Regions from separate parts of the Streptomyces sp. NPDC056347 genome, predicted to be linked through region 2. Evidence: riboswitches for the same ligand, from Rfam matches in the RefSeq annotation. Region 2 holds a riboswitch; each other region holds the start of a gene.
The links. Region 2 has a riboswitch for cyclic di-AMP ahead of ACFCV8_RS10260 (M23 family metallopeptidase). Riboswitches for the same ligand answer to the same signal wherever they lie in the genome.
Positions count from the first base shown of each region.

Region 1 (9,867 bases), on a different contig from region 2:
TGCTGCCGGCGAGCTCCGCGGGCCGCTGTCCGCCGTCCTCCAGCGCCTCCCAGGCCACTTCGAGCAGCTTCCGCTGCTGAGGGTCCATGTGGTCGGCCTCGCGGGGGCTGATCCCGAAGAACGCCGGATCGAACTCGTCGAAGCCGTCGATGTATCCGCCGCGGCCACCGATCAGGCGTCCGGGTTTGTCCTTGTGTCTGCTGCCGAGGCTGCCGACGTCGTAGCGGTCGGCAGGCGTCGGTGTGATGCAGTCCTTGCCCTCCATGAGGTTCTGCCAGTAAGAGCGATGGTCCGACGCACCGCCGGGCAGTCGGCACCCAATGCCGATGATCGCTACCTTGTCGCTCACAGAGGCGCTGTTCATGTCGGGCAAGGTCGTACTCCTAGGTCGTGGCGCCGCGGCACGGCGTGGAAATGCAAGTTCAGGTGGGACCGGTTCCGGGCGCCTTCGCACGGCGCAAGGGGTGGAGAAGGCTGGAAACGATCTCCCCGGTGGGCGGGAACGACGCGGGGTCACCGAGGCCGACCGCGACCGGTTCGCGGCCGGGCCGCCAGGTGTAACTGCCGAAGAGGTGGTCCCAGATCGACAGGTCCGAGCCGTAGTGGCCGGCCTCGGACAGGTCGGTGCTGTGGTGCAGTCGGTGCTGCTCCGGACTGGCGAGCAGATGGTTGAACGGGCCGATGCGCACCTCGATGTTGGCGTGCACGAAATAGCCCTGTGCGGCCACGAAGAGGCCTACGACCAACACGGATCGACTGGAGAACCCGACCAGCGAGAGCGCCAGCTGGACGGTCCCCTGCGCGAAGACGATGTCGAGGACGTGATTGACGCCGTTGTTCGCTACGTTGACCTTTTCCGGCACGTGATGCACGCCGTGCAGCCGCCAGAGCACGGCATTGGTGTGTCCCAGCCGGTGCACCACGTAGCTCGCCAGCGAACCGGTCAGCAGCGCCGCCGGAATTTCCGCCCAGAGGTTGAGCGCGGGCTCCTGCGGCGAGAGTCTCACGACCATCGCGGTGACGAGATACTGGGCGACCGCGCTGGCCGCCATCGTCAGCAGGAAGTAGACACCGTACCAACGCCATTCACGGGCGTCCGGATGCCAGGACCGCTCGTGCGGAATCAGCCGTTCGAGTGCAGTGAGATAGACGATGACGCCGATGAGGAAGAGCGGGCTCACCCGGCCGGGGTCCCAGTCGAGCTGCAGCGCCACGGCGCCCACGGCGACCGTACTCACCAGGAGCAGCGGGTACGCCGACGCGCGCAGGACAGCGCGCGCGAAGAATACCGGAGTATCTTGGCCTCGGGCCCGACCGGAACTCACCTCCGGGCCACCGCCGGGCAGCGGTTCGCAACTTTCCACTCTCAGCACCTTTTCGGAAGGATCCAGCACGGGACAGTGCGCATCAGGGCACACGGTCCGCGAATGAAAATCTGAATTGATTACCTGCGAACGCACGCGACCGGACGAATGTTCGTCGACTGTCACGCGCGGAGAATGGGGACTGAAGTGTGGGAGGAGCCTCTTCATGGGCTCCGCGGGCCTGGGTGTTGCCACCGGGGTCCGCCCTAGTAATTTTTCCCTGATGAGCTGACTCAACCGTCGAATTCAAGCCGCGTGACGGCAGATTGCGGCAGCCGCGACAAAATCAAGAGCGCCCCACAAGCCATCCCAAAATGCCACGCATATTAATTACTTTTCATATCGGCGAATCCATTCGGCGGCACACCGAATGCGACCCGCATCCGGAGATGCGCCCAACTGCGCACCACTCGGGACTCCTTGATATGGCGCCGCAACCACACGGCCCGTTCCGACACGCCCTCGCCCCGACGACCACCGCCCGCCCACGGCCGGCGTTGATCACGGATGTCCGGTAGTCGCCCCCGGCGATCCGATTAAGCGGGGTCGAATAGTCCATTGCCTGGCGAATTCCCCGGAGTTGTCGTCCGCATACGGGCAACTCCCCTTACCTGTAAGCCCGGTGACGCCGGCACTCACGAGGACTCCCCTTCGAGCCACCCGATCCGACGCGATGCCGCAACCGGCATGTCCGGATCCGATGGGCGCCGGCCCGTTCGATGCCCTCGCCCCTCACCCGATCGGCGGTTGCGGCTCGCGCACGACCCCCTGCGCATGGCGACGCGCCAATGGTATGGACATGACGAATTGCCCTGACTAGTCTCGGAGTTGGTCTAGACCTAGTGAAGGCGGGGCGCCCCTTCCTTCACTCGTCTCGCAGCGCCCCCACACCTCCCTCAGGAGCGAAGCATGCGCAGAAGGATCACCTCGTTCGTCCTGGGACTCGGAATGGCCGGAGCCTCTCTGCTCGCCACCACCGGCAGCGCCCAGGCCCATGGCTACACCGACGCCCCCATCAGCCGTCAGCAGCTCTGCGGCATCGGCACCGTGCGCAACTGCGGCCAGATCCAGTGGGAACCGCCGAGCGTCGAGGGCCCGAAGGGCTTCCCCGCCCGTGGTCCGGTCGACGGCACCATCTGCGCCGGCGGCATAGGCCGGTTCTCCGAGCTCGACGACCCGCGCGGCGGTGCCTGGCCCGCGACGCAGGTCACCGCCGGACAGAGCTACACCTTCCGCTGGCAGATCGAGGCCCGGCACGCCACGACCGACTTCCGCTACTACATCACCAAGGACGGATACGACCCCACCAAGCCGCTGACCAGGGCCGATCTGGAGCCTCAGCCGTTCCTGACCGTGCCCTTCGGCGGCCGTCTGCCGGGGTCCACCGTGACCCACTCCGGGGTGCTGCCGCAGAAGTCGGGCAAGCACCTCATCCTCGGCGTCTGGACGATCGCCGACACCGGCAACGCGTTCTACGCCTGCTCGGACGTCACCTTCTGAGTCCGGCCCGCACCAGGTCCCGTTGCCCGGGGCGGGCCCCGCCCCGGGCAGCGGACCATCGGGGAACCGTGCCCCGGCACCCCCGGCCCGCGCTCATTGCGCCGTCTCCGTACCGGTGAGCCGTTGCGGAGACGGCTGTACGGTGACGAGCGCGATGCCGCCGCAGCACACCGCGAGCAGCAGCAGCTCCGCGGCGGACGGCGCGGGCGCGGAGCCCAGTGCCCAGTCACCGAGCCGCACCGTGAAAGGCACGGCCAGTTGCACGGCCGCCGTGAAGACCGGCCCACGCATCAGGATGAGCCGGTGCTGCACGAGATAGGCGGGCGCGTACACGGCCCCGCCCAGCAGCGCGATGCCGCCGATCGCGGCAGGCGTCGGCGGGCGCGAGACCAGCGCGGGCAGCGCCATCGGCAGCAGCAGACAGGTGGCGGCCGCGAGCAGGACGGGCAGCACGGTGAGCGGTGGCAGCCCCGACATCCGCTCCCGGTACAGGAATCCGTAGACCGCGAAGGCCACGGTCGCCCCCGCGACCAGCAGCAGCCCCGTCCCGTCCGCGTTCCCCGCCCCGGCGCCGAGCGCCGCGTAGCCCGCGGCCGCCACGCAGGCGAGCACCGCGCCGAGTGCCTTGCGGAACCCGGAGCGCTCACCGAAGAACAGCGCGCCGACCGCCACCGTGGCGCACGGCAGCAGCGCGACGACGATGTTGGCCAGCGAGGTCCCGATCCGGGATACGGCCAGGAGCGTGCCCGCCGCGTATCCGGCGAATCCCAGCAGGCCCAACAGCCATACGGTGCCCGGCCGGGCGGCGACCCGGCGCAGTTCGGCCCGGCCGTCCGCGCGGGCGGCCGCGACGGCGGTGAGCACCGCGCAGCAGACCGCGGTGCGGCCCACGGCGACGATCAACGGGTCGGTCCCGGTGACCAGGGCGCCGGACAGCAGCCAGGTGCCGGAGAGCAGCAGGACGAGGACGGCCGGCATCGCGTGGCCCCTTCCGTGGACGGCACGGGCGGCGAGAGCGTTCCGGGGCGTCGTCGACGGCTCGGAAGCGGGTGGGGAAGCAGGGCAGCCGGTACGTGGCACCACCCCCGGCCGCTCCCCCGTGGCCGCTGTCCCGCAGCGGCCGACTATAGCGGCGCCGCCGGGCGCTCCGGCCGGGGACCGCCGAAGACCGGCTAAGGGGCGAGGTGGAGGTGGGTGAGGTCGTGCGGGACCGGCCCGTCGTGGCGGAAGAGCGGAGCGCTCTCGCCGTCGGCCGCTGTGGCGGGGGCGTCGGTGAGTCGCAGGCGGGTGCGCAGCCGGCCGTAGAAGTCGTGCGGGCCGAGCCGGACGATCCGCAGGCGGCGCGGTGCCGCGTACGCCCCGAGCCAGTCCCCGGCGTCCAGCACGCCGCGCAGCTGGCCGTCGATGGTGACCGCGGCCTGGCCTGAGTGCGGCAGGACCCGTACGGCGATCGGTTCGTCGGCCGCGGCGACCACGGTGCGGCCGAAGGTCATGTGCGCCGCGACGGGGGTGAAGAGGACCGCGTCCATGCGCGGTGAGACCACCGGCCCCCCGGCGGCGAAGCTGTACGCGGTCGAGCCGGTGGGCGTGGCCATGATGACGGCGTCGGCGGAGTACGAGGCGAGGAGCCTGCCGCCGATGTAGACGCCGAGGCTCACCTGCCGGTCGCGGGCGAGCTTCTCCACCACGATGTCGTTGAGGGCGGTGACGTCCAGGGCCACGCCCCAGCCCTCCGCCGCGGCCTCCGCGTCCGGGGCGACCTGGGGCGGCGGCAGCATCGGGCGGCGGCCGTAGCCCATCAGGGCGTCGATGTCCGGGGGTACTTCGAGCACCCGGGAGGCCCGCATGGTCAGGGTCATGCGCTCCTCGAACTCCGCCCGGCCCCGGCGGACGGCGTCGAGCGCCCGGACCACGTCGGCGGACGGGACCTCGGTCAGGAAGCCGACGCGCCCCAGGTCGATCCCGAGCACGGCGCCGTCGTTCTTCGCGGCGATCCTGGCGCCGCGCAGGAACGTACCGTCGCCGCCGAGCGTCACGATCAGATCGGGGTTCCCGGCGACGTCGGCCTCCTCGCGTCCGCCGCGCCTGTGTCCGTCGTCCCGCCACACGTCGATGTCGGTGCAGGGGATCGCCTCCCGGGCGCACCAGTCGCGTACGACGCCGGCCGCGACGACGGCCTCGGGGCGGCCCTGGTGCACGACGACTCCGACCCGTTCGACACCCATCCCGCCCACTGCTCCCCGTGTTCCGACGACGCTCCTCGTCCCACTGTGGGCAATGCGGGGCGGGTCCGCCCGTCGCCGGGGCGGCGCTGCGTCCGGTCGGGCGACGGGCGCGAACGGGCGCGGCCCGCCGGTGGAGGATCTCCGCCGACGGGCCGCGCACCGCACGGAAGGTGCCCCGGTCAGGACTGGACGTCCTCCGGAATGCTGACCAGCCAGCGGGTCTCGCGGCGGGGCCGCAGATAGAGCGCCCAGTAGAGCGTGGCGACCGCGGTGATGCCGCCGGTCCACAGCAGGTACTCGGCCTCCTGCTGGGTCAGGATGTACGCCAGCACGGCGATCAGCAGCACGGGGACCGCGGGCCACAGCGGCATGCGCCAGGCCGGAGCCTCGCGGTGCGTGCCGCGGCGGCAGAGCAGGGCCGCGACGGCGACCAGCAGGTACATGGCGGTGACGGAGACGCCGGTGACGCCGTACAGGGTGTCGAGGTTGACGAAGCAGAGTGCCGCGCCGGGTACGCCGACGACCAGGGTCGCGACCCACGGCGAGCCGAACCGGCCGAGCCGGGCCAGGGCGTTGTTGACCGGTGCGGGCCATGCCTTGTCGCGGGCCGAGGCGAAGAGCACCCGGGAGTTCTGGATGACCATGACGATGCCCGCGTTGATGATCGCGAGGGCGACGCAGAGGCTGACGAAGGTGCCGACCGCCGAGTTGGACCAGGCGGTGACCATGGTGCTGAGGTCGCCGGAGGTCAGGGCCTCCAGGTCCGGGGCGCCCATGGTGATGGCGATGACCGGGATCAGGATGACGGCGGTGGAGATGGCGAGGGTGGCGAGCACGGTGCGGGCCACGTTGCGCCGCGGGTTCTCCAGTTCCTCGGAGAGGTAGACGGCGGTGGAGAAGCCCTGGGTGATGAAGAGCGCGATGGCCAGTCCGGAGACCACCATCATCGCGGTGACGGTGGAGTGGGAGCCGCCCTCGGAGGCGACCGTGCCGTGCACCAGAGCCGATCCGCCGCGCTCGGTGTGGGCGAAGCCCAGTACGGCGACGACGCCCGCCGCGATCACTTCGAGGACCAGGAAGATTCCGGTGATCCACGCGTTGGCGCGCAGGTCCAGCAGACCGGCGAGGGTGGCGAGCAGCATGACCCCGGCGCCCGCGACGGGGGCCGGTATGTGCACGATGGGCGCCAGGTAGTCCGCCGTCCCCATGGAGATCACCGGGGGCACGATCATCACGACCAGCAGCGACAGCACGAAGACGAGCCATCCGGCGAGCCGTCCCGCCATGGTCGACACCATGGCGTACTCGCCGCCGGCGCTGGGGATGAGGGTGCCCAGTTCCGAGTAGCAGAAGGCGACCGCGATGCAGAGCAGCGAGCCGATGGCGATGGTCAGGGCCGTGTACGTGCCGAGGCTGGAGAAGAGGTCCGGCACGACCACGAAGAGGGTCGAGGCGGGCGTCACACAGGACAGCGTGAGCAGCGTGCCGCCCACGACGCCGATGGAGCGCTTGAGCTTCTGGGGGGTGGGGCCGGTCGCCGGGGCGAGCGCCTGTGGTGCGCTGAGCGTGTCGGTCATCGTGCGGTTCCGATCAAAAGGTGCGGTGTTTGAGCACGGGAGCGGTATCGCCTCCAGACGAGGACGTGGTGAGTGGTTTCGTCGCTCCCAGCGCGCCATGCAATCCTGACGTGATCCGCAGGTCAAGAGGTGTTCACCTTCGGAATTCGTTGTTCCAGTGATCCATTTCGACGATTTGACGCTAACTGTGTAGGGAACATCGGGGGATCGGCAGGTGCGGGAACCGAAGGCCGGACCGAGGGAAATTTTCCCCCTCGTCCGGCATCCGGCGAATGCGTGCGACCCATGGGTCGCGCATTCGCCGCGCCGGTGCCAGCCTGGATGCATGGCTTGGGCGTCATGGACGACTTGTGGTGTGTTCTCCGGGCACGGCGGCGTGCTCACGGAGGAGGTCGGTGTCCTGTCCGGGGACCTGACCGTGCACACGACCTGGGCCGAGGACACGGCCCAGATCACGGTGCAGTACTCGGGGGCGATCGACTGGTTCACGATGGCGGGCAGCCCCGTGGCGTGCTGTTCGGAGGAGGACAGCCGCCGCCTGCACGACGCCGCGGTGCAGGCGGTACGCAACGGGGCGGCGGCCACCGTGCCCCTCCCGCCCCGCGCCGGACAGCCGGAGCGGGCGGCGGAGTCCGCCCCGGAGTGACGGAGGTCAGTAGGCCCCGTCGACGTTGTCGATGGAACCGTAGCGGTCGGCGGCGTAGTTGCACGCCGCGGTGATGTTGGCGACGGGGTCGAAGCTGTCCGTTGACGTGCCGGGCACGTGGTAGGCGAGGAAGGTCGGATCGATGATCTGGAGGAGCCCCTTGGAGGGGGTTCCGGCGGCGGCGTTCGAGTCCCAGCCGTTGACGGCGAGCGGGTTGCCCGAGGACTCGCGCATGATGTTGCGGTGGATGCCCTCGTAGCTGCCGGGGATGCTGTGCTCGGCCATGACCGCGAGGGACTGCTTGATCCAGCCGTCCAGATCGTTCGTGTACGCCGAGGGCTGCCCGGCGGACGCGGTGGCGGTCGGCGGAGCCGGTGTCGCCGAGGCCGCCCGAGCGCCGAACAGCGGCAGCAACAGAACGGCCGCCCCTGCGCCCACGGCTATGAAACCCCTGGTCAGCGAGGCGTAGGTGCGACGACGGCACGTAGCGGTGAAGCGCATGGTGGTTCCTCTCCGTCGCCTGCGAGGTGAGCTGTCGGGTTCGGGCTGGAGCTGCCCGGCCGCGCGGGAGCGCGACTTCACCCCGAGCCGTCCGGGTGTCCGGACCGGCGATGTGCCTGGGTTCCCCGCTCCTGCCGTGCACAAGTGGTCGGAATGCGCCGGACAGCGGCAGGATTCGGCGTTCCGTCCGGATTGACGGAGACCGTAAGCGAGAAGAACCGAAAGGGACAAGACCCTAATTTCCACTTGCAATTCACCAACAAGATCAAGTCGTTGGATTCCCGGTCACCCCACTCGCGTCGACCGGGCCCGAAGCCTTGCGGGCAAAGGGCTCCGAAGCGCGTGGCGCGACCCCCGCCGACAGGATGTGACTCGCGCCACGGAACAACGAAAGGCGCCTTTCGGATCCGTCCCGCGCGTCGCCCCGCGGACCGGCCGGCGTTGCCTTCCCCTCCACCCTGCGGTTATGGTTCCTATGTCCTGTTGTCTCCGATAGAGGTGGACGTTGCGCATCTGAGGTCCGCGAACACCGCGCGGTACGGCTCCCGGCCGTACGCCCGCCACGCTGTCGCAGTGCTTCCGCACTGCCCGTGGCATCCGCGTGGATGCGACCTCGGTGCATGGCCCGTCCATCGATCTCCAGGACCGCCGCACCCTTTCTCCGCTGCCCGGTCGCCGCGTGGTGCTCGCATACGAATCCCCGTTCATTGCGTATGCGACTCGACTGCGAGGAAAACCATGGCGACACCCACCGCGCCCAGCGCCTCCCTCACCTGCTCCGCCCTGACCTTCCGATGGCCGGACGGCACCACGGTCTTCGACGGGCTCTCGCTGAGCGTCGGCCGTGGCCGGATCGGACTCGTCGGCAACAACGGTGCGGGCAAGTCCACCCTGCTGCGGTTGCTCACCGGTCAACTGCGCCCGTCCGAGGGCTCGGTGACCATCGGCGGCAGCCTCGCCCATCTGCCGCAGAACATCACCCTCGACACCGCCCTGCGGGTGGACCGCGCGCTCGGCATCGCGGAGCGGCGCGAGGCACTGCGGGCCATCGAGTCCGGAGACGTCGACGAGAAGCACTTCGAGACGATCGGCGAGGACTGGGACGTCGAGGAGCGGGCCCTGGCGACCCTGGGCTCGCTCGGTCTCGACGGCGTCGGACTCGACCGTACCGTGGGCGAGTTGTCCGGCGGGGAGACCGTGCTGCTGCGCCTCGCGGCGCTGCTGCTGGAACGGCCCGACGTCCTGCTCCTGGACGAACCCACCAACAACCTGGACCTGTTCGCCCGCCAGAGGCTGTACGGGGCCGTCGACTCCTGGCACTCGGGCGTACTGATCGTGGTCAGCCACGACCGCGAACTGCTGGAGCGCGTGGACCGCATCGCCGAGCTGCGCGCCGGATCGGTGAACTGGTACGGCGGCGGCTGGTCCGCCTACCAGGAGGCCGTGGCCGCCGAACAGGAGGCCGCCGGACGGACGCTCCGTGCCGCCGAGGCGGACGTACGCCGCCAGAAACGCGAGCTGGAGGAGACTCGCACGAAACTGGCCAGGCGTCAGCGCGCCGGCAGGAAGGCCGAGGCGGAGGGCGGGCTGCCGAAGATCCTGGCAGGCCGCCGCAAGCGGTCCGCCCAGGAGTCGGCGGGCAAGCTCCGCGGCGTTCACGAGGAACGGCTCGGCGAGGCTCGCGAGCGACGGGAGGAGGCAGCGGACGCGATCCGCGACGATGCCGAGATCCGGGTGAGCCTGCCGCACACGGCGGTGCCCACCGGACGCACCGTGCTGTCCGTGAGCGAACTGCGCCCCCGGTTCGGCCGACTGCGCGAAGGGCGCCTCCAGGTGCAGGGGCCCGAACGGATCGCGCTCGTCGGCCGCAACGGCGCGGGGAAGACGACGCTGCTGCGTACGCTCACCGGCGAGCTGGCACCGTTGTCCGGCGAGGCCAGGACCTTCGTCCCGACGCGGTTCCTCCCCCAGCGGCTCGACGTGCTGGACCCGGAGCTGAGCGTCGCGGCGAACGCCGCCCGCATGGCCCCCGGGGTCACCGACAACCACATCCG
Region 1 covers NZ_JBHJQP010000006.1:58,806-68,672, forward strand. The annotation lists gene ACFCV8_RS03010 (amino acid adenylation domain-containing protein) at 1-373, opposite strand, end outside; gene ACFCV8_RS03015 (sterol desaturase family protein) at 423-1,325, opposite strand; gene ACFCV8_RS03020 (lytic polysaccharide monooxygenase) at 2,274-2,864, shown strand; gene ACFCV8_RS03025 (DMT family transporter) at 2,958-3,842, opposite strand; gene ACFCV8_RS03030 (NAD(+)/NADH kinase) at 4,037-5,089, opposite strand; gene ACFCV8_RS03035 (APC family permease) at 5,269-6,666, opposite strand; gene ACFCV8_RS03040 (hypothetical protein) at 6,992-7,312, shown strand; gene ACFCV8_RS03045 (transglycosylase SLT domain-containing protein) at 7,319-7,813, opposite strand; cyclic di-AMP (ydaO/yuaA leader) riboswitch at 7,817-8,004, opposite strand; gene ACFCV8_RS03050 (ABC-F family ATP-binding cassette domain-containing protein) at 8,552-9,867, shown strand, end outside.
Region 1: linked by a shared signal. The riboswitch ahead of ACFCV8_RS03045 (transglycosylase SLT domain-containing protein) and the one ahead of ACFCV8_RS10260 (M23 family metallopeptidase) in region 2 are both predicted to bind cyclic di-AMP.

Region 2 (9,867 bases):
CAACGGCACCACCAGCTTCGAGCGCACCAACTACTTCGAGACCATGCCCACGCACCAGCTGGAGCTGGCTCTGTGGCTGGAGGCGGACCGCATGGGCTCGCTGCTCGCCGCGCTCGACGAAGAGTCCATGGAGAACCAGCGCGACGTCGTCAAGAACGAGCGCCGCCAGCGCTACGACAACGTCCCCTACGGCACGGCGTTCGAGAAGCTCACGGCGCTGTCCTACCCCGAGGGCCACCCGTACCACCACACCCCGATCGGCTCGATGGCCGACCTGGACGCCGCGACCCTGGAGGACGCGCGCACCTTCTTCCGGACCTACTACGCGCCGAACAACGCGGTGCTCTCGGTGGTCGGCGACATCGACCCCGAGCAGACCCTCGCCTGGGTCGAGAAGTACTTCGGCTCCATCCCGTCCCACGACGGCAAGCAGCCGCCGCGTGACGGAGCGCTCCCGGAGATCATCGGCGAGCAGCTTCGCGAGGAGGTGCGCGAGGAGGTCCCGGCGCGGGCCCTGATGGCCGCCTACCGGCTGCCGCACGACGGCACCCGCGAGTGCGACGCGGCGGACCTCGCGCTGACCGTGCTCGGCGGCGGCGAGTCCTCGCGGCTCCACAACCGCCTGGTCCGGCGCGACCGTACGGCGGTGGCGGCCGGTTTCGGGCTGCTGCGGCTGGCCGGGGCACCCTCGCTCGGCTGGCTGGACGTGAAGACGTCCGGCGGTGTGGAGGTTCCCGAGATCGAGGCCGCGGTCGACGAGGAGCTCGCCCGGTTCGCCGCCGAGGGCCCGACGCCCGAGGAAATGGAGCGAGCGCAGGCCCAGTTGGAGCGCGAATGGCTGGACCGGCTCGGTACGGTCGCCGGGCGCGCCGACGAACTCTGCCGGTTCGCGGTGCTGTTCGGTGACCCGCAGCTCGCCCTGACCGCCGTGCACCGGGTGCTCGACGTCACCGCGGAGGAGGTCCAGGCGATCGCCAAGGCCCGGCTGCGCCCCGACAACCGCGCGGTGCTGGTCTACGAGCCGGTCGAGGCGGCCGAGTCCGCGGACGCCGACGCGACCGACGCCGACGACACCGACGCGCAGGAAGGAGCGGGCAAGTGACCGACGCCGCGACTGGAGTTTCGATGCAGTTCCACCCGCAGCCGGCCCCCGGCACCGCTCGTCCCTGGGCCTTCCCCGCCCCGGAGCGCGGCGCCCTGCCCAATGGCCTCACGGTGCTCCGCTGCCACCGTCCCGGCCAGCAGGTCGTGGCGGTCGAGATCTTCCTCGACGCCCCGCTGGACGCCGAGCCCGAGGGCCTCGACGGCGTGGCCACGATCATGTCGCGGGCGCTGTCAGAGGGCACCGACAAGCGCACCGCGGAGGAGTTCGCCGCCGAGCTGGAGCGCTGCGGCGCCACGCTCGACGCACACGCCGACCACCCCGGCGTCCGGGTCTCCCTGGAAGTCCCGGCCTCCCGGCTGGCCAAGGCGCTCGGGCTGGTCGCCGAGGCGCTGCGGGCGCCCGCCTTCGCCGACAGCGAGGTCGAGCGGCTGGTGCGCAACCGGCTCGACGAGATCCCGCACGAGCAGGCCAACCCGGCCCGGCGCGCCGCCAAGCAGCTCTCCAAGGAGCTCTTCCCGGCCGAGGCGCGGATGTCGCGTCCGCGCCAGGGCACCGAGGAGACGGTGGGGCGGATCGACGCGGCCGCCGTGCGCGCCTTCTTCGAGGCCCACGTCCGGCCGTCGACCGCGACCGCCGTGGTCGTCGGCGACCTCACCGGCATCGACCTGGACGCCCTGCTCGCCGACACCCTGGGCGACTGGTCGGGCGAGGCCGCCGAGTCCCGCCCCGTACCGCCGATCACGGCCGACGACACCGGCCGGGTGGTGATCGTCGACCGGCCCGGCGCGGTGCAGACCCAGCTGCTGATCGGCCGGATCGGCGCCGACCGCCACGACAGCGTGTGGCCGGCCCAGGTGCTCGGCACCTACTGCCTGGGCGGCACGCTCACCTCCCGGCTCGACCGGGTGCTGCGCGAGGAGAAGGGCTACACGTACGGCGTGCGGGCCTTCGCCCAGGTGCTGCGCTCGACGGCTCCGGACTCGGCGTCGGGCGCCACCGGTGCCGCGATGCTGGCGATCAGCGGTTCGGTGGACACCGAGTCCACCGAACCGGCGCTGAGGGACCTGTGGACGGTGCTGCGGACGCTGGCGGCCGAGGGCCTCACCGACGAGGAGCGCGAGACGGCGGTGCAGAACCTGGTGGGCGTCGCGCCGCTGAAGTTCGAGACGGCGGCCTCCGTCGCGGGCACCCTCGCCGACCAGGTCGAGCAGCACCTGCCGGACGACTACCAGGCGCAGCTGTACGCCCGTCTCGCGGAGACCGGCACGGTCGAGGCGACCGCGGCGGTCGTCAACGCCTTCCCGGTCGACCGGCTGGTCACGGTCCTGGTCGGCGATGCGGCCCGGATCGCGGAGCCCGTCCGGGCCCTGGGCATCGGAGAGGTGTCGGTGGTCACCGGCTGACCGGCTGAACGGCCGGTTGGCCGGTCGGTACCGGTGAGACCGAACACGGACCGCGCCGATCGGTGCACAGTGGGGCAAAGGGGCGACCCGCACGAGCGAGATCTCGTGAGGGTCGCCCCTTTTGTCCGTTCTGTTGGGAGGTTGCCCGTCTGCCCTGTGGGATGCGCTACAAAACGGCCTGTCCGTTTGGCGGATGAAAGCAACCCCGTTTAGCGTCGGCTCGACTGTTCGCACTCGTATGCCGCATCCGTGACGTACCGGACAGTCATCGCCGAGTCCCCGTCCGGCGCGAGCCCGGGGAGCCGGGGACCCACGCAGTCCCTGGGGTGAATCGGACGCCTGAGCCCCATGGGGCCGGGGTGCCCGTAGGAGACCTTCCTGCTCCGAACCCGTCAGCTAACCCGGTAGGCGAGAAGGAAGGAAAGGATCAGCCACTCCATGGCGTTCACCCGTGCCACCGGGAAGCACCGTGCCCCGAACCGACTGACGCGCAGGGGCGCGAAGGCCGTCGGCGTCGCGACCCTGGCCACCACCGGCGTCATCGGCGGTCTGGCCGCCCCCGCCGTCGCCGCGGACTCCGAGTCCGCCGCCGTCGAGGACACCGGCCTCACCCAGGTCCTCACCATCGACGAGACCCTCGCCGAGCGGATCGGAGCCCAGGCCGACGCACAGCGGCACCAGGCCGACACCGCGGCCAAGGTCAAGGCCAAGGCCAAGGCGAAAGCCAGGGCCGAGGCCAAGAAGAAGGCCGAGGCCAGGGTCGCGGCGGAGCGCGCGACCGAGTCCCGCGCCGGGACGACCCGCGTCGCCCGGTCCGCCGAGCGCACCGGGCTGGGCGCTTTCCGCCTCCCCGTCGCCGGTTCGTACGTCACCACCGGCTACAAGTCCGGCGGCTCGCTCTGGTCCTCCGGCAGCCACTCCGGCGTCGACTTCCACGCGGTGTCCGGCAGCTCCGTCGTCGCCGTGGGCGCCGGTACGGTCGTCGAGGCCGGCTGGGGCGGCGCGTACGGCAACAACATCGTGCTCCGGATGACGGACGGCACGTACACGCAGTACGGCCACCTCTCCTCCATCGGCGTCTCGATCGGACAGAGCGTCGCCGAAGGGCAGCAGATCGGCCTCTCCGGCTCGACCGGCAACTCCACCGGCCCGCACCTCCACTTCGAGGCCCGCACGACGCCGTCGTACGGCTCCGACCTGGACCCGGTCGCGTATCTGCGCGCCCACGGAGCCGCCGTCTGACGGGCGCTCCGCGCTGCATCCGCCGAAGGCCCCGGACCCCGTGTCCGGGGCCTTCGGCATGTCCGCCGCACGGCGTGGGCGGCAGCCCTTCGATGGACCGCCCCCGGATTTCGCCGGGCCCTTCCGCGGCCGGAAGTCATTCGTGAATTCCTGCCCGGCATCGGAAATTCCGACGCATTGCAATAGAGTCACGGAACAGGTTTCGGGCGACCGCGTTCTCGCGGGTACTGAGGCGGAGGTTCGGGCATGCGCATTCCCGCGCATTCGGTAAGCACGGCGATCCGTGACGACATCGTCTCCGGTGTCTTCGCGCGCGGCAGCCGTCTCACGGAGGAGGTGCTGGCCCGCCGGTACGGGGTCTCCCGCGTCCCGGTCCGTGAAGCGCTGCGCACCCTGGAGCCCGAGGGCTTCGTCGTCACCCGCAGACACGCGGGCGCCTGCGTGGCCGAGCCCACCGACCTGGAGGCGGCCGACCTCCTGGAGGCCCGGACGCTGCTGGAGCCGCTGGGCGCCGCCCGCGCCGCGCAGCGCCGCACCGAGGCCCACCTCAAGGTGCTGCGCGGCCTCGTCCGCCTCGGCCGCGACCGGGCACTGCGGGGCGAGACCGAGGACCTGCGCCCACTGGGCGGATGGTTCCACGAGACGCTGGCGCAGGCCTCCGGCAGCCCCGGCCTGATCGCCCTGCTCGGCCAGTTGCGGCACAAGATCGCCTGGATGTACGTGGTCGAGCGGCCGGCCCGTCCGGCGGATTCCTGGGCCGAGCGCGGGGCCATCGTGGACGCGGTGGCGCGCGGCGACGCCGACCGTGCCAGGGCGCTGGCCGCCCATCACGCGGAGCGGGCCGCGGCCGCGCACCGACTGCGTCCCGGACCCCCGCGCCCCCGTGCCGGAGGCCCGGTGAGGGGCTCGCAACATTCCGTAAACACCGCTGGTACCCGTAATTAACAACGGTGTCGTACAAAAGAGATGTGCTTCGGCCCGGCCGGTCGATGTGATTTCTTGCGGCGTATTACATTCCGATGGAATCGCTCGGACACGAAAAAGCCGCGGATCCGTTTTTACGGTGCCGCGGCTCTCTCGCTGAAAGCATCATTGAAAACGTCGGTGAAAACGCCTCAGACGGTCTCCGGAAGCTCCTCGAGCCCCTCGGCGACCAGCTTCGCCAGACGGTCCAGAGCGGCTTCGGAGTTGTCCGCCTCGGAAGCGAGCACGATCTCCTCGCCGCCCTGCGCGCCGAGGCCGAGGACCGCGAGCATGGACGCGGCGTTCACCGGCGTGCCGTCGGTCCTGGCGATCGTCACGGGGACGCCGGACGCCGTGGCGGCTCGGACGAAGATGGAAGCGGGGCGGGCGTGCAGGCCCTCGGCCCAACCGACGTTGACGCGGCGCTCAGCCATGGTTCTGCCCTTCACGAATCAACAGTTGTCTAGACCATTCTCGCATGCAGTGCGCAGTGCTCCGGCCGAGTCCCGGAATGCCCGTGACGTGCGGGACATCCCTTGATCGGCCTTCTCAGACTGCCCCGCCCCCGGTACGTACGCGACCGCTGACCGAGCCGTACGCTTTGCCCATGGAGCCCGCCCCGGAGCAGAGTCCACATCACGCCTACCCCGACCACTGGGAAGCGGACGTCGTCCTCCGCGACGGCGGCACGGCGCGCATCAGGCCCATCACCACGGACGACGCCGAGCGGCTGGTCAGCTTCTACGAGCAGGTCTCCGACGAGTCGAAGTACTACCGGTTCTTCGCCCCGTACCCCCGGCTGTCCGACCGGGACGTGCACCGCTTCACCCACCACGACTACGTCGACCGGGTGGGGCTCGCGGTCACGGTCGGCGGCGAGTTCATCGCGACCGTCCGCTACGACCGGATCGACGAGCGCGGCAGGCCCGCCTCCGCACCCGCCGACGAGGCCGAGGTCGCCTTCCTGGTCCAGGACGCGCACCAGGGCCGGGGCGTGGCCTCGGCGCTGCTCGAACACATCGCGGCCGTCGCCCGCGAGCGCGGCATCCGCCGCTTCGCCGCCGAGGTGCTGCCGGCCAACACCAAGATGATCAAGGTGTTCCGGGACGCCGGATACACCCAGCAGCGCAGCTTCGAGGACGGCTCCGTCCATCTCACCCTGGACCTCGAACCGACCGCCGAGTCCCTCGCCGTCCAGCGCGGCCGAGAGCACCGGGCCGAGGCCCGCTCCGTGCAGCGTCTGCTGGCCCCCGGCTCCGTCGCCGTCATCGGCGTCGGCCGGACCCCCGGCGGCGTCGGCCGTACCGTCCTGCGCAACGTCCTCGGCGCCGGCTTCACCGGCCGCGCGTACGCCGTCAACAGTGCCTTTACCGCCGAGCAGGCCACGATCGACGGCGTCCCCGCCCACCGCTCCCTCGGCGAGATCGGCGAGCCGGTCGACCTCGCGGTCGTCGCCGTCCCCGCCGACCGCGTACCGGAAGCCGTCGCGGACTGCGGCGAGCACGGGGTGCAGGGCCTGGTCGTGCTCTCCGCCGGATACGCCGAATGGGGCGCCGAGGGCCGGGACCGGCAGCGCGAACTGGTCCGGCAGGCCCGCTCGTACGGCATGCGGATCATCGGCCCGAACGCCTTCGGCGTCATCAACACCGCCGAAGCGGTACGGCTGAACGCCTCGCTCGCCCCCGAACCGCCCGCCCGTGGCCGGATCGGCCTCTTCACCCAGTCCGGAGCGATCGGCATCGCCCTGCTCTCCGGCCTCTACCGGCGCGGCGCGGGCCTGTCCACCTTCATCTCCGCGGGCAACCGCGCCGACATCTCCGGCAACGACTTCCTCCAGTACTGGTACGAGGACCCCGACACCGACGTCGCCCTGCTGTACCTGGAATCGATCGGCAACCCCCGCAAGTTCACCCGTCTCGCGCGCCGCACCGCGGCCGTCAAACCGGTGGTCGTGGTGAAGGGGGCCCGGCACAGCGGCTCCACCCCGCCCGGCCACGCGGTGCCGACCCGGCGCATCCCGGACGCCACGGTCTCGGCGCTCATGCGGCAGGCGGGCGTGATCCGGGTCGACACGGTCACGGAGATGGTCGACGCGGGCCTCCTCCTCGCCGACCAGCCGCTGCCCGCAGGCCCCCGGGTCGTGATCCTCGGCAACTCCGAATCGCTCGGCCTCCTCACGTACGACGCCTGCCTCGCCGAGGGGCTGCGCCCGCGGCTGCCTCTCGACCTCACCACCGCCGCCACTCCGCAGGACTTCAGGAATGCCCTGGCGAAGGCGCTGGCCGACGACGACTGCGACGCCGTGATCGTGACGGCGATTCCCTGGGTCGGCGAGGACGGCCGCGCGGAGGAGGGCGACGGGGAGGTGCTCGCGGACGCGCTGCGCTCGGCCGCCGCCGCGGGACCGGCGAAGCCGGTGGCCGTCGTGCATGTGGAGATCGGCGGACTGGCGGAGGCCCTGGCCGCGGCCAGCGGCACGGTCGCCCGCCCGCCCGCGCACCCTGCCCCGGCGGCCCCGCAGGCCACGCGAGTCCAGGAAGGCCCGCAGGACCCGCGAGTCGAAGAAGACCCGCAAGCCCCGCAGGGGACCGGCGCTCCCGGCCGCATCCCCGCCTACCCCGCCGCCGAACGGGCGGTCCGGGCCCTGGCCGAGGCCGTGCGTTACGCTCAGTGGCGACGGCAGGCCGCCGTCCCCGGCAAGGTGCCCGAATTCCTCGACGACACCATTGACGAGCCGGGCGCCGCCCATCTCATCGACACCCTCCTCGGCCCCGAACCCGACCCCCGCGGCCGGCAGCTCGGTACGGAGGAGGCCCGCGACCTCCTGGGCCGCTACGGCATCACCGTACGGCCGACGCTCCCGGCCCCCGACCCGGACGCGGCCGTCGCCGCGGCCGCCCGGCTCGGCTACCCCGTGGCGCTCAAGACGACCGCGCCCCACCTGCGCCACCGCGCCGACCTCGGTGGCGTCCGGCTCGACCTCGCGGGCGAGGACGCGCTGCGCAGGGCCTACGGCGAACTGACCGAACTGCTCGGCGGGCCCGCCGAACTCCAGCCCGTCGTCCAGTCCATGGCGCCGCGCGGCGTCGACACCGTCGTACGGGCCACGATCGATCCGGCGGCCGGTGCCGTCCTCTCCTTCGGGCTCGCCGGAGCCCCCTCCGAGCTGCTCGGTGACACCGCCCACCGCCTCGTCCCGGCCACCGACCGTGACGCCGCGGAGCTGATCCGGTCCATCCGGGCCGCCCCGGTGCTGTTCGGCTGGCGCGGCGCCGCCCCGGTGGACACCGCGGCGCTCGAGGAGCTGCTGCTGAGGGTCTCCCGGCTGGTCGACGACCACCCCGAAGTGGTCTCCGTCGCCCTGGAGCCCGTGGTGGTCGCCACCAAGGGACTGACCGTCCTCGGTGCGAGCGTCCGCCTCTCGCCGCCCCCGGCCCGCACCGACCTCGGGCCCCGCCGCCTGCCCAACTACTGACCCGGCCGCGGCCGTGGTCCGCCCTGCCGCACAACGTCCCCGGCAGTCATCGGGCCCCCGTAGGATGGTGCCCATGGCAAAGACCGGTACGACGACCCAGGGGCTGCGCGCGGCGATCGAGCGCAGTGGCTACTACCCGGCCCTCGTGGCCGAGGCGGTGGAGGCCGCCGTGGGCGGTGAGCCGGTTGCCTCGTACCTGGTGCACCAGGAGACCACGTTCGACTCCAACGAAGTGCGCCGCCACGTCACGGTCCTCGTCCTGACGGACAACCGCTTCATCGTCAGCCACACCGACGAGCAGAACGCGGACACCAGCTCCCCGACCCCGTACGCCACCACCTCCACCGAGTCGGTCAAGCTCGACCGGATCTCGTCCGTCGTGGTCAGCCGCGTCGTGGCCAACCCGGAGAAGTACGTCCCGGGCACGCTGCCCCGCGAGGTCGTCCTCACCATCGGCTGGGGCGCGGTCTCCCGGATCGACCTGGAGCCCGCCGCCTGCGGCGACCCCAACTGCGAGGCCGACCACGGCTACACCGGCAACACCACCGCCGACGACCTGAGCCTGCGGGTCAGCGAGGCCGGCGACGGTCCCGACACCGTGCGTCAGACCCTCGCCTTCGCCCAGTCGCTCTCCGAGGCCACGGCCGCGACCGCGGCGACCGGCCGCTGATGGCTCAGCCGGCCTGGCAGGAGCCCGATCCGCTCACGGTGGACAGCGCCCCGGTCCCGGAGTACGGCAGCGGGTCGCTCGCCGATCTGCTGCCCACGCTCGTCGCCGGACAGGGCGTGCCCGGCTTCACCGCCGCTATCCCCGAGCTCACCCCCGCCGACCGGAACTGCGTGTTCCTGATCGACGGCCTGGGCTGGGAGCAGATCAAGGCCCACCCCGACGAGGCGCCCTTCCTGCACTCCCTGCTCCCCACCTCGCGCGGTGGCACCGGCCGCCCGATCACCGCGGGCTTCCCCGCCACCACGGCCACCTCGCTGGCCTCCGTGGGCACCGGGCTGCCGCCCGGGGAGCACGGCCTGCCCGGCTATTCCGCCCGCAACCCGGAGACCGGCGAGCTGATGAACCAGCTCCGCTGGCGCCCCTGGGTCTCCCCGGCGGCCTGGCAGCCGTACCCCACCGTCTTCCGGCTCGCCGACGCCGCGGGCGTGCGTACCGCCCAGGTCTCCGCCCCCGACTTCGAGCGGACCCCGCTCACCGAGGTCGCGCTCAGCGGCGGCTCGTTCCTGGGGCGGCTCTCCGGCGAGGAGCGCATGGACACCGCCGCCGCACAGCTCGCCGCCGCCGACCGGACGCTCGTCTACACGTACTACAGCGAGGTCGACGGCAAGGGTCACCGCTTCGGCGTCGACTCCGACGCCTGGCGCGGCCAGCTGATGTACGTGGACGGGCTGGCCCGCCGCCTGGCCGAGCAGCTCCCGCCCCGCTCCGCGCTGTACGTCACCGCGGACCACGGCATGGTCGACATCCCGTTCGACGAGCAGTCCCGGATCGATTTCGACGAGGACTGGGAGCTGCGCGCGGGCGTCGCCCTCCTCGCGGGGGAGGGCCGGGCCCGCCATGTGTACGCGGTCCCGGGGGCCGAGAGCGATGTGCTCGCCGTCTGGCGGGACGTGCTCGGCGAGCAGTTCTGGGTGGCGAGCCGCGAGGAGGCGATCGCGGCCGGCTGGTT
Region 2 covers NZ_JBHJQP010000030.1:25,282-35,148, forward strand. The annotation lists gene ACFCV8_RS10250 (M16 family metallopeptidase) at 1-1,102, shown strand, start outside; gene ACFCV8_RS10255 (M16 family metallopeptidase) at 1,126-2,508, shown strand; cyclic di-AMP (ydaO/yuaA leader) riboswitch at 2,768-2,933, shown strand; gene ACFCV8_RS10260 (M23 family metallopeptidase) at 2,947-3,750, shown strand; gene ACFCV8_RS10265 (GntR family transcriptional regulator) at 3,997-4,695, shown strand; gene ACFCV8_RS10270 (HPr family phosphocarrier protein) at 4,866-5,147, opposite strand; gene ACFCV8_RS10275 (GNAT family N-acetyltransferase) at 5,321-8,188, shown strand; gene ACFCV8_RS10280 (DUF5998 family protein) at 8,262-8,858, shown strand; gene ACFCV8_RS10285 (alkaline phosphatase family protein) at 8,858-9,867, shown strand, end outside.

Region 3 (9,867 bases), on a different contig from region 2:
TCCGTGACCGTCGCTCAGGGTGTCCGTGTGCTGCGGCGCCGCTCAGACCAGGAGCTTCGCCTTCGCCCGCTGGTACTCCTCGTCCGTGAGCGCGCCCCGGTCACGGAGATCGGCGAGCTTCGCCAGGTCGTCGGCGTGGCTGCTCCGCTGGGCGCCGGTCCCGCCCGTACCGCTGTCGGGCGAGTTGGCCGCCTCGCGTACGTACGACTTGAAGGCGGCCTCGCGGTCCTGGGCGTCCTTGACCTCGCGCTTGGCCATGGAATCGCCCCGGAAGATCACGTACAGCAGTACGCCGATGTAGGGCAGCAGCAGGGAGAGGATCAGCCAGCCCCCCTTGCCCCAGCCGCCCAGGTCGTGGCTGCGGAAGATGTCCGTGATGACCTTGAACAGCAGGAACAGCCACATGATCCAGAGGAAGAACACCAGCATGGTCCAGAAGAGGTTGAGCATGGGGTAGTCGTCCACGGATCTCTCCTCGGCCGACGCGCGTTCTGCGCGGTGATGAACAGGGGTAAACCAGTCATATCACCGCATATATGTGTGCGCCTCTTGCCTGTGCGATGCCGGTCGATGGCCCGGGTGGTCAGAAGCGCGTCCGGGATGGCGTAGAGTTGGGTTTACCGACGCGGGGTGGAGCAGCTCGGTAGCTCGCTGGGCTCATAACCCAGAGGTCGCAGGTTCAAATCCTGTCCCCGCTACTGAAGGAATCGGGCCCGGTACGCATACAGCGTGCCGGGCCCGATTCGTTTTCCCCGGGGCTGCGCCCGTACCTCCTTCGGCCGACGCGGAGTCGCCGCCCGGTCCCCCTCCGGTGAGGCTGGGGGCGGGGCACGGCGCCGTCCGCGCCCGCGTGCGTACCGGGCAGGAGACCACTGGTGTGGAAGCGGGAGAAGCGGCGCGGCCGGCACGCCGGGGGCGGGGCCCGCGGCCGGAGCTTCGTACGCAAGCTGCCCGCGCTGATGATCCTCGGCGGGGTGCTCTTCGACGGGCTCACCCCGGAGACCTTCACCGCCATTCCGTTCTTCGTGGCCGCGCCGCTGATCGCCGCCCCGTTCTTCTCGCTCGCCAGTACCGTCCGTACCGCCGTCGCCTCGATGCTGGCGGTCGTCCTGCTGCGGCTGTACAGCAGCACGCTGCCTGAGGTGGTGCCGCTGATCGAACTGCTCACCCTGGCCACCGTCTCGGTCCTCGCGGTCGTGATCAACGGGGTGGTGCGGCGGAGCAACGAGCAGCTGGCCTCCGCGCGGTTCATCGCGGAGACGGCCATGCGCGCGGTGGTGCCCCAGCCGGCCGGCCGGATCGGCGGACTGCAGGTCGCGGCACGGTACGAGGCCGCGCAGGCGGACGAGTACGTCGGCGGCGACCTGTTCGCCGTGGCGGACACCCCGCACGGGGTGCGGATGGTGGTCGGGGACGTACGGGGCAAGGGGCTGGGGGCCGTGGAGACGGTGGCCGTGGTCATCGGGGCGTTCCGCGAGGCGGCCGAACAGGAGTCGTCCCTGGCGGAGGTGGCGGGACGGCTGGAGCGGGCGCTGTCCCGGGAGGAGGCGCGACGGGGCGGGCTCGACGTGCTCGAAGGCTTCATCACCGCCGTACTGGCCGAGATCCCGGCCGGACTGTCCCGCGTACGGATCGTCAACCGCGGGCATCCCGAACCGATTCTGCTGCACCCGGACGGGGCGCTGGAGGTGCTGCGGCCCTCGGTGCCCGCGCTGCCGCTCGGCATGGGGCTGGGTACGTGGCAGGAGCGGACGGACGAGTGGGAGCTGCCGGACGGGGCGACGCTGCTCCTCTACACGGACGGCCTCTCCGAGGCCCGGAACGCCGAAGGGGTCTTCTACGACCCGGCGGCCCGGCTGAGCGGGCGGATCTTCCCCGGGCCGGAGGAGCTGCTCTCCGCGCTGACCGACGACGTGCGCCTGCACACCGGTGGCGAGACGACCGACGACATGGCGCTGCTCGCGGTGGTGCGTCCCGCGCAGGGGCAGCCGGACCGGCGACGGACCGTGCCGATCGTGGGCGCGGACAAGGAATGAGCGGCCCCAAAGGCGATACCACGGTGTGTAGTCGAAGGGCGCCGCTCCGCATAACATTTGACATAACGTCAGAAACGAGTTGACGGCTGAGCGGCGATCAAGTGGCCCTGTTTATACATATATGCCCGGTAAAGTCCAGGCCAAAGACGTGAACGATCAGTGGGAACAGCTTGGAATGAAGCCCCGGTGTCTATTAACGTTCGATAACGCAGCGCGGTCGTCCCAGCCGTCGTCAAGGGCGGCGCCGCGCGCGAGCGCCGAATCCCGCAAGGGAACCGGGGAACCACCTACATGGGGTGAATCGGGCGCCTGTGCCTCGTGAGAGGCGGAGGAGTCCGTAGGAGACCTTCCTGCTCCGAACCCGTCAGCTAACCCGGTAGGCGAGAAGGAAGGAAAGGAGTGCGCCCCCGTGGCGTCCAACAAGCCTGCCCCCGAAGCCCCTTCATGGTTCCACGGCGATCACGGTGATCTCGGTACTGGTCACGGCACCGGCCATGGGGCCGACCGCACCGCCGAGTTCGCCACTGCCGACCACACCGCCGCGTTCGCCACCGACTTCCGTTCCGACGCGGGCAACGCCGAGGCCGAGCGCGGCTGGAGCGAGTGGAACCCCACGGAGGAGACGGTCCGCCCGGTGCGCGGCAGGCACCGTGTCGCCAAGCAGCGCACGGGACTCGCCCGCAGCTCCACGGTCCTGGGTGTCGGCGTCATAGCGGCGGTCGGCGCGGGCGGCATCGCCACCGCGCAGGGCAAGCCCCCGGTCTCCATCTCGGTGCCCGACGCGATCTCGGACAACCTCCCGGACGCCAAGTCCCTGCCCGGCGTGGGCTCCCTGTTCGCCGGCGAGTCCGAGGCCGACCAGGCCGCCGCCGCCACCGCCGCCGCCCCGCTCACCACCGCGGGCATCACCACCGCCGAGGCCGAGCAGGGCACCACGGACGCCGGTGAAGCACTGCGCGCCCGCATCCTCCAGCAGGCCGAGCAGCAGCAGGACGCGGCCGCCGCCGAGGCCAAGGCCGCCGAGGAGAAGGCCGCCGCGGAGAAGGCGGCCGCCGAGGCGAAGAAGCAGCAGGACGCGGCCGAGGCCAAGGCCGCCGCCGAGAAGAAGAAGGCGGAGGAAGAGGCCAAGAAGAAGGCGGAGGCCGTACGGCTCGCCAAGCTCGCCGCCAGCTACTCCCTCCCGACCTTCTCGTACACGATCACCTCGACCTACGGCCAGGCCGGTTCGATGTGGTCCTCCGGCCACCACACCGGCCTCGACTTCGCCGCTCCGACCGGTACCCCGATCAAGGCCGTCCACAGCGGCACGATCACCTCGGCGGGCCTGGCCGGTTCGTACGGCTACCGCACGGTGCTGAAGCTGGATGACGGTACGGAGGTGTGGTTCTGCCACCAGTCCTCGATCGGCGTCAGCGTGGGCCAGAAGGTCACCACCGGCGAGGTCATCGGCCGGGTCGGCGCGACCGGCAACGTGACCGGCCCGCATCTCCACCTGGAAGTCCACTCCGCCGACGGTTCGGGCATCGACCCGATGGCCTGGTTCCAGAGCAAGGGCCTCACCCCCTGAGCCGTCCCGCCGGCACCACTGCCTGAGCCGGTCCCCGAATCGCTCGCCCGGCCGGTTTCCCGGCCCGTGAACCCCGGCAGCCCTGACGCTCCCCCCGACGTCAGGGCTGCCGGCTCTGTTCCGGGCGGCCTCCGCCCCGGCGGAAGGGGCGGACGGGGCGCCGGGCGGAACAGCGGGCCCGCCCGGAATCGCGGAATAGCGGGCTCGCCGGGATTCGTTGATCCACTCATGACTTCTCTACGCCCGCTGGGCTCCTCGAGTCTCCAGGTCTTCCCGCTCGCACTCGGTGGCAACGTCTTCGGCTGGACGGCCGACGAGGCGCAGTCGTTCGCAGTGCTGGACGCGTACACCGCGGCCGGGGGCAACTTCGTCGACACCGCCGACGGCTACTCCGCCTGGGTTCCGGGCAACAAGGGCGGGGAATCGGAGACGGTGATCGGGAAGTGGCTCGCCTCCCGATCCGACCGCGACGACCTCGTCATCGCCACCAAGGTCTCCACCCACCCCGATTACAAGGGGCTCTCCCCGGCCAACATCAAGGCCGCGGCCGAGGCGTCGCTGCGCAGGCTCGGAACCGACCGCATCGATCTCTACTACACGCACTTCGACGACGAGTCCGTCCCCGTGGAGGAGATCATCACGGCCCTGGACGAGCTGGTGAAGGAGGGCAAGGTCCGGGAGATCGCCGCCTCCAACATCAGCCCCGAGCGGCTCCAGGCCTCGCTGGACTTCTCGGAGCGCGAGGGGCTGGCCCGCTACGTCGCCCTCCAGCCGCACTACAACCTGGTCTCCCGCGACACGTACGAGGGCGGGCTCCAGGACACGGCCGCCCGTGCCGGACTGGCCGCCGTGCCGTACTTCGCCCTCGCCTCCGGCTTCCTCACCGGCAAGTACCGCCCGGGCGTCGAGGTGGAGAGCGCGCGGGCCGGCAGAGTGACGCAGTACCGGGACTCGGAGCGGGGGCAGAAGGTCCTGGCGGCGCTGGACAAGGTGGCCGCGGCCCACGACGCGCAGGTCGCGACCGTCGCGCTGGCCTGGCTGGCCTCCCGGCCGACCGTGGCCGCGCCGATCGCCTCGGCCCGTACGGTCGAGCAGCTGCCCGCGCTGGTGGCCGTCGCCGACCTCTCGCTGACCGAGCAGGAGCTGGCCGAGCTCACCGAGGCGTCCGCCTGACCTATGGCGTGTGCCGCGGATGCGGGTCGTACGGCGGCTGGTACGCGTTGTACTGCTGCGGGTACGGCCCGTACCGCGGGTACGCGGTGTACGACGGGCCGTGCGGGTACGCGGCGGACCGGGCGTACGGGCCCGGCTGTTGCGCGTGCGGTCCCGCGTACGGGCCGGGCTGTTGCGCGTACGGGTACGGGCCCGGCTGGGCGTACTGCGCGTGGGGCGGGAACGGCGGCTGGCGGTGGGGGCGCAGCCGGCCCGTCGCCTGCGCCGCGTGGGCGAGGGCCGGGGCGGCCACCTCCCGGCGCTGCCACAGGTGGTGCAGCAGCTCCAGCTCCCGTTCGGCGAAGTCCGGGCCCGCCTCCCCGCGGCGGGCCCGCAGCCGCAGCGAGGCCAGCGCCGTCGCGAAGGACTCGTACTCCGCGACGGCGTGGGCGGCCGCCTTGCCCTCCGCCTTCGCCGCCGCGCTCCCCCCGGCCGCGACCGTGCGCCAGTGACGGGCCATGTCGCGGGCCATGCCGCGGGCCCGCATCGAGGCGAGCGCGAGCGGCTCCGCAGGGGTGAGCCAGCCGGCCGCCGCGTAGGCGGGCAGCTCGGCACAGAGCGTACGGAGCTTCCGGTAGCGCGACGAGATCGCCAGCCAGGTCACCAGACCGAAGACCGGGACCATGAACACCCCGTACACCGCGTAGAAACCCAGCGGGCTGAAGACCGCCGACCCGTTCCACAGCGCGTGCATGCCCATCGCGAGGACGAGCCCGAGCAGCGGCAGCAGGACCCGGCGGAGCTTCTGGCCGCGCGGGCTCGCCGCGGCGAGCCCGAAGCCTATGCCGGTCAGCGACGTGAAGAGCGGGTGCGCGAACGGCGACAGGACCGCCCGCACGAAGAACGTCGCGGCCGTCATCGCCGGGACGCCCGAGTGACCGATCTGCTGGTCCTCGCCGAAGGCGTTGCCGAGGTACAGGATGTTCTCGGTGAAGGCGAAGCCGCTCGCGGTGAGCCCCGCGATCACGATGCCGTCGACGATCCCGGTGAACTGCCGTCTTCGGAACAGGAAGATCAGCAGGACCGCGGCGGCCTTGGCGCTCTCCTCGACGAACGGGGCTATCACCGTCGCCCCGAGGGTGTCGGCGTTCGACGGATCGGCGGTGGTCGTGGCTATCCACCGGGTCGCGAACGAATTCGCCAGGATCGCGACCAGGGCGGCGGCGAACGCTCCCCAGGCGAAGGCGAACAGCAGACTCCGCCAGGGACTCGGCTCGACCCGGTCCAGCCAGCGGAACGCGGTCATCAGCAGTGGCACGGGCAGCACGGCGAGCCCGAGGCCGACGAGGAAGCCCTGCGTGCCCGTCTGGTCGCGGACCAGGGCCAGGATCGCCAGACCGCAGAGCGCGAGGACCGTGAACACGGCCGCGATACGGAAGGCCCGGCTGCGCCACACCAGGCCGACCCGGCGCGGCCGGTACCGCCAGCGCCCGCGCTCCGGCACGGCAGCCAGGATCTCGCCGACCCGCTGCTCCTCGAGGAGCGGGACGGCGGGCTGAGACTGTCGCTGTTCTGCAGACCCGTCGGACACCACCCGACGACCCTAACCATCGGCACTGACACCTGACCACGGGGCGACCGGACATACCGGCGCCCCGGGACGGGCCGGACACGGGGCCGGACGCGGTATCGGTCGAGGTGTCGGTCGAGGGCTCAGACGCGGGCGAAGAGCAGGTCGTGCACCACGTGGCCCTTGTCGAGGCCCTGCCCCTCGAACCGGGTCAGCGGCCGGAACGCGGGCCGGGGGGCGTATCCGCCGTCCGCCGCGGTGTTCTCGAAGCGGGGGTGAGCGGTCAGCACCTCCAGCATCTGCTCGGCGTACGGCTCCCAGTCGGTCGCGCAGTGGAGCACCGCGCCCGGCTTCAGCCGCCCGGCCACCAGGTCCAGGAACTCCGGCTGGATCAGCCGTCGCTTGTGGTGCCGCTTCTTGGGCCACGGGTCGGGGAAGTACACCCGCAGCCCGTCCAGCGCGTCCGGTGCGAGCATCTCGCGCAGCAGGATGATCGCGTCACCGTTGGCCACCCGGATGTTGGTCAGGCCGTTCCGTTCGGCGAGGCCGAGCAGATTGCCCTGGCCGGGGGTGTGCACGTCCACGGCGAGGATGCCGGTGCCCGGGTCGGCGGCGGCCATCTGCGCGGTGGCCTCGCCCATGCCGAAGCCGATCTCCAGCACGACCGGGAGCCCGTCGAACATCTCGGGCAGGTCGAGGACGCGCCGGCCGTCGATGTCCAGGCCCCACGTGGGCCAGAGCCGCAGCAGAGCGTCCTGCTGGCCGGGCGTCACCCGGCTGCGGCGCGGCTGGAAGCTGCGGATGCGGCGCTCGTGGTGCGAACCGGCCGGGTCGATGGCGGGTCCGCCCGGGAAGCGCGACTCCTGGCGCAGCCTGCGCTGCCGCTCGAAGGAGGCCTCCCGCAGGTCGTCCGGAATCCCGGCGGTGGACGGTCCGGCCCCGGGCGCCGGGACGGAATCGGGCGCCGAAGAGGATCCGGGCGCCGAAGACGCTTCGGAAGCCGGAGCGGATTCGGGCGTCGGAGCGGAGCCGGAAGCCGAAGCGGAATCCGGCACCGCAGCGGGGCCGGGCGCCGAGGCCGAATCCGACGCGGAAGCGGACGCCGGGCCGGAAGCGGACGCAGGGCCGTTCGCCGGGCCGTTCGCCGACGGGGCGGGGGCGTTCTCGGCGAGGCCCTCGGAGGGGTTCATGGGCTCAGACACAATGCCCCGATTCTACGGGGGGCGGCCTCCACCCCGTCTCCCGTGCCCGGAGCAGCGCCCTGCGTGCCACCTCCCGCCCGATGGGCAGTGAGGCCGTCGCGGCGGGCGACGGAGCGTTCAGCACATGGACGGTGTGCGGGGCCTCGCGGATCAGGAAATCGTCGACCAGGGTGCCGTCGCGCAGCACGGCCTGGGCCCTGACCCCGGCCGGGGCCGGTCTCAGATCGGCCTCCGTCACCTCGGGCAGCAGCCGTCGCACGGCCTGGGTGAACGCGTGCTTCGACAGCGAGCGGCGTACCTCGCCCGCCCCGTACCGCCAGTGTCTGCGGGCGATCCGCCAGGTGCCGGGCCAGGCCAGGGTGTCCGCCAGCTCGCGCGGGCGCACCACCGGCCAGCCGTACCCCTCGCGGGCCAGCGCGGGCACCGCGTTCGGCCCGACGTGCACGTGGCCGTCGTGGCCCCGGGTCAGGTGGACGCCGAGGAACGGGAAGGCCGGATCGGGCACCGGATAGACCAGGCCGCGCACCAGCTCCGGCCGCGCCAGCTCGTAGTACTCCCCCCGGAAGGGCACGATCCGCACCCCCGGCTCGTCGCCCGCCAGCCGTGCGACGAGGTCGGAGTGCAGTCCCGCGCAGTTGACCAGCACCCGGGCCCGCACCACCGTGCCGTCCGCCGTGCACACCGCCACGCCCCAGGGGCGGCGGTCTATCGCGACGACCTCCGCCCCGTAACGGATCTCGCCGCCGGAGCCGCTCACCTCGGCGGCGAACCGGGCCGCGACCGCCCCGAAGTCGCACACCCCGGTCGAGCCGACCCGGATCGCGGCAAGGCCGCTCACCTGCGGCTCGTACTCCGTGATCTGCGCGGGGCCCAGCTCGCGCACCGGCAGCCCGTGGAGCCGGCCGCGCTGGACCAGGGCGTGCAGCCGGGGCAGCTCGGACCGCTCGGTCGCCACGATGAGCTTGCCGGTCACCGCGTGCGCGATGCCGTGCTCGGCGCAGAAGTCGACCATTTCGGCGGCACCGCGCACCGCGTACCGCGCCTTGAGCGAACCCGGGGGGTAGTAGATGCCGCTGTGGATCACTCCGCTGTTGTGCCCCGTCTGGTGCCGGGCCGGGCCGGACTCCTTCTCCAGGACCGTCACACGGGTGCCCGGCGCGGTGCGCGAGAGCGCGTACGCCGTCGACAGGCCGACGATCCCGCCGCCGATCACCAGCACGTCGCAGTCGTACGCCGCGTGCGTCATCACCGCACCACCTCCCACCCCGATAGTGCACTGACCCACTGACAACGCCGTCAAACCGGAGGGACCCCGTACGGTGCCGGATTTTTACGCGGGCGTCATCAGAAGCGGCCTCGCCCGCTCGCGCAGCTCGGCGACGCGCGGCTCGTGCCCGTACGGTTCGAGCCGGTGCAGCAGGTCCCGTACGTACTCGGTGGTCCGCGCGGACGAGATGCGGCCCGCCACTTCCACCGCCCGGGTGCCCGCGGCGCAGGCCGCGTCCAGATTGCCGGACTCCAGCTCGGCCACGGCCGACACCACCAGCCGCAGCCCGTGCGAGCGGACGAACTCCTCGGTGGGCCGGGAGAGCGCCTGCTCGGTGAAGCGCTTCACCTGCCGGGGGGCCTTCAGGTCGAGGTGGCACTCCGCGGCGTCGGCAGCGAACCTGTCGTACGAGTAGAAGCCCAGCCAGGACGGGTCGCCGTCGCCCTCCCTGGAGCGCTCCAGCCAGCTCTCGGCGGCCGTCAGCGCGGAGCCCGCGGCGGCGGCGTCGTTGGCCTTGGCGTGGGCACGGGCCTCGACCAGGCGGAAGAAGCTCATGGTGCGGGCCGTGGCGAGGCCGCGGTTGCGCTCGACGGCGGCCTGCGCGAGGTCGACGCCCTCGTCGGCGAAGCCGCGGTAGGTCGCCTGCAGGGACATCGAGGCCAGGACATAGCCGCCCAGGGGCACGTCGGCGGCGGCCCGCGCCAGCCTGAGCGCCTGGATGTAGTAGCGCTGGGCGGCCTCCTGCTGGCCGGTGTCGAAGGCCATCCACCCGGCGAGCCGGGTCAGCTCGGCGGCCGCGCCGAAGAGGGCCCGGCCCACCTCGTCGCTGTACGAGCCGAGCAGCAGGGGCGCGGCATCGACTCTTAAGCACTCGGGGACCATGGAGGAACGCCAGTCCCCGCCGCCGTACTTGGAGTCCCAGCGGCGGGCGTCCTGGGCGGCCTCGCGCAGCTTGGAGACATCGCTGTGGCCGACCCGCAGCGGGGAGACGTCGTTGGGGGTGCTGGGCGTGCTGGGCGTGCTGGTGGCGGCGTTGGCGGTCGGGGGCGTGGTGTCCGGGCGGGGCTGGGCGG
Region 3 covers NZ_JBHJQP010000133.1:406-10,272, forward strand. The annotation lists gene ACFCV8_RS26120 (SHOCT domain-containing protein) at 43-465, opposite strand; tRNA gene ACFCV8_RS26125 (tRNA-Met) at 625-698, shown strand; gene ACFCV8_RS26130 (PP2C family protein-serine/threonine phosphatase) at 876-2,036, shown strand; cyclic di-AMP (ydaO/yuaA leader) riboswitch at 2,282-2,434, shown strand; gene ACFCV8_RS26135 (M23 family metallopeptidase) at 2,446-3,603, shown strand; gene ACFCV8_RS26140 (aldo/keto reductase) at 3,832-4,776, shown strand; gene ACFCV8_RS26145 (PrsW family glutamic-type intramembrane protease) at 4,778-6,346, opposite strand; gene trmB (tRNA (guanosine(46)-N7)-methyltransferase TrmB) at 6,469-7,380, opposite strand; gene lhgO (L-2-hydroxyglutarate oxidase) at 7,520-8,776, opposite strand; gene ACFCV8_RS26160 (sporulation protein) at 8,858-9,867, opposite strand, start outside.
Region 3: linked by a shared signal. The riboswitch ahead of ACFCV8_RS26135 (M23 family metallopeptidase) and the one ahead of ACFCV8_RS10260 (M23 family metallopeptidase) in region 2 are both predicted to bind cyclic di-AMP.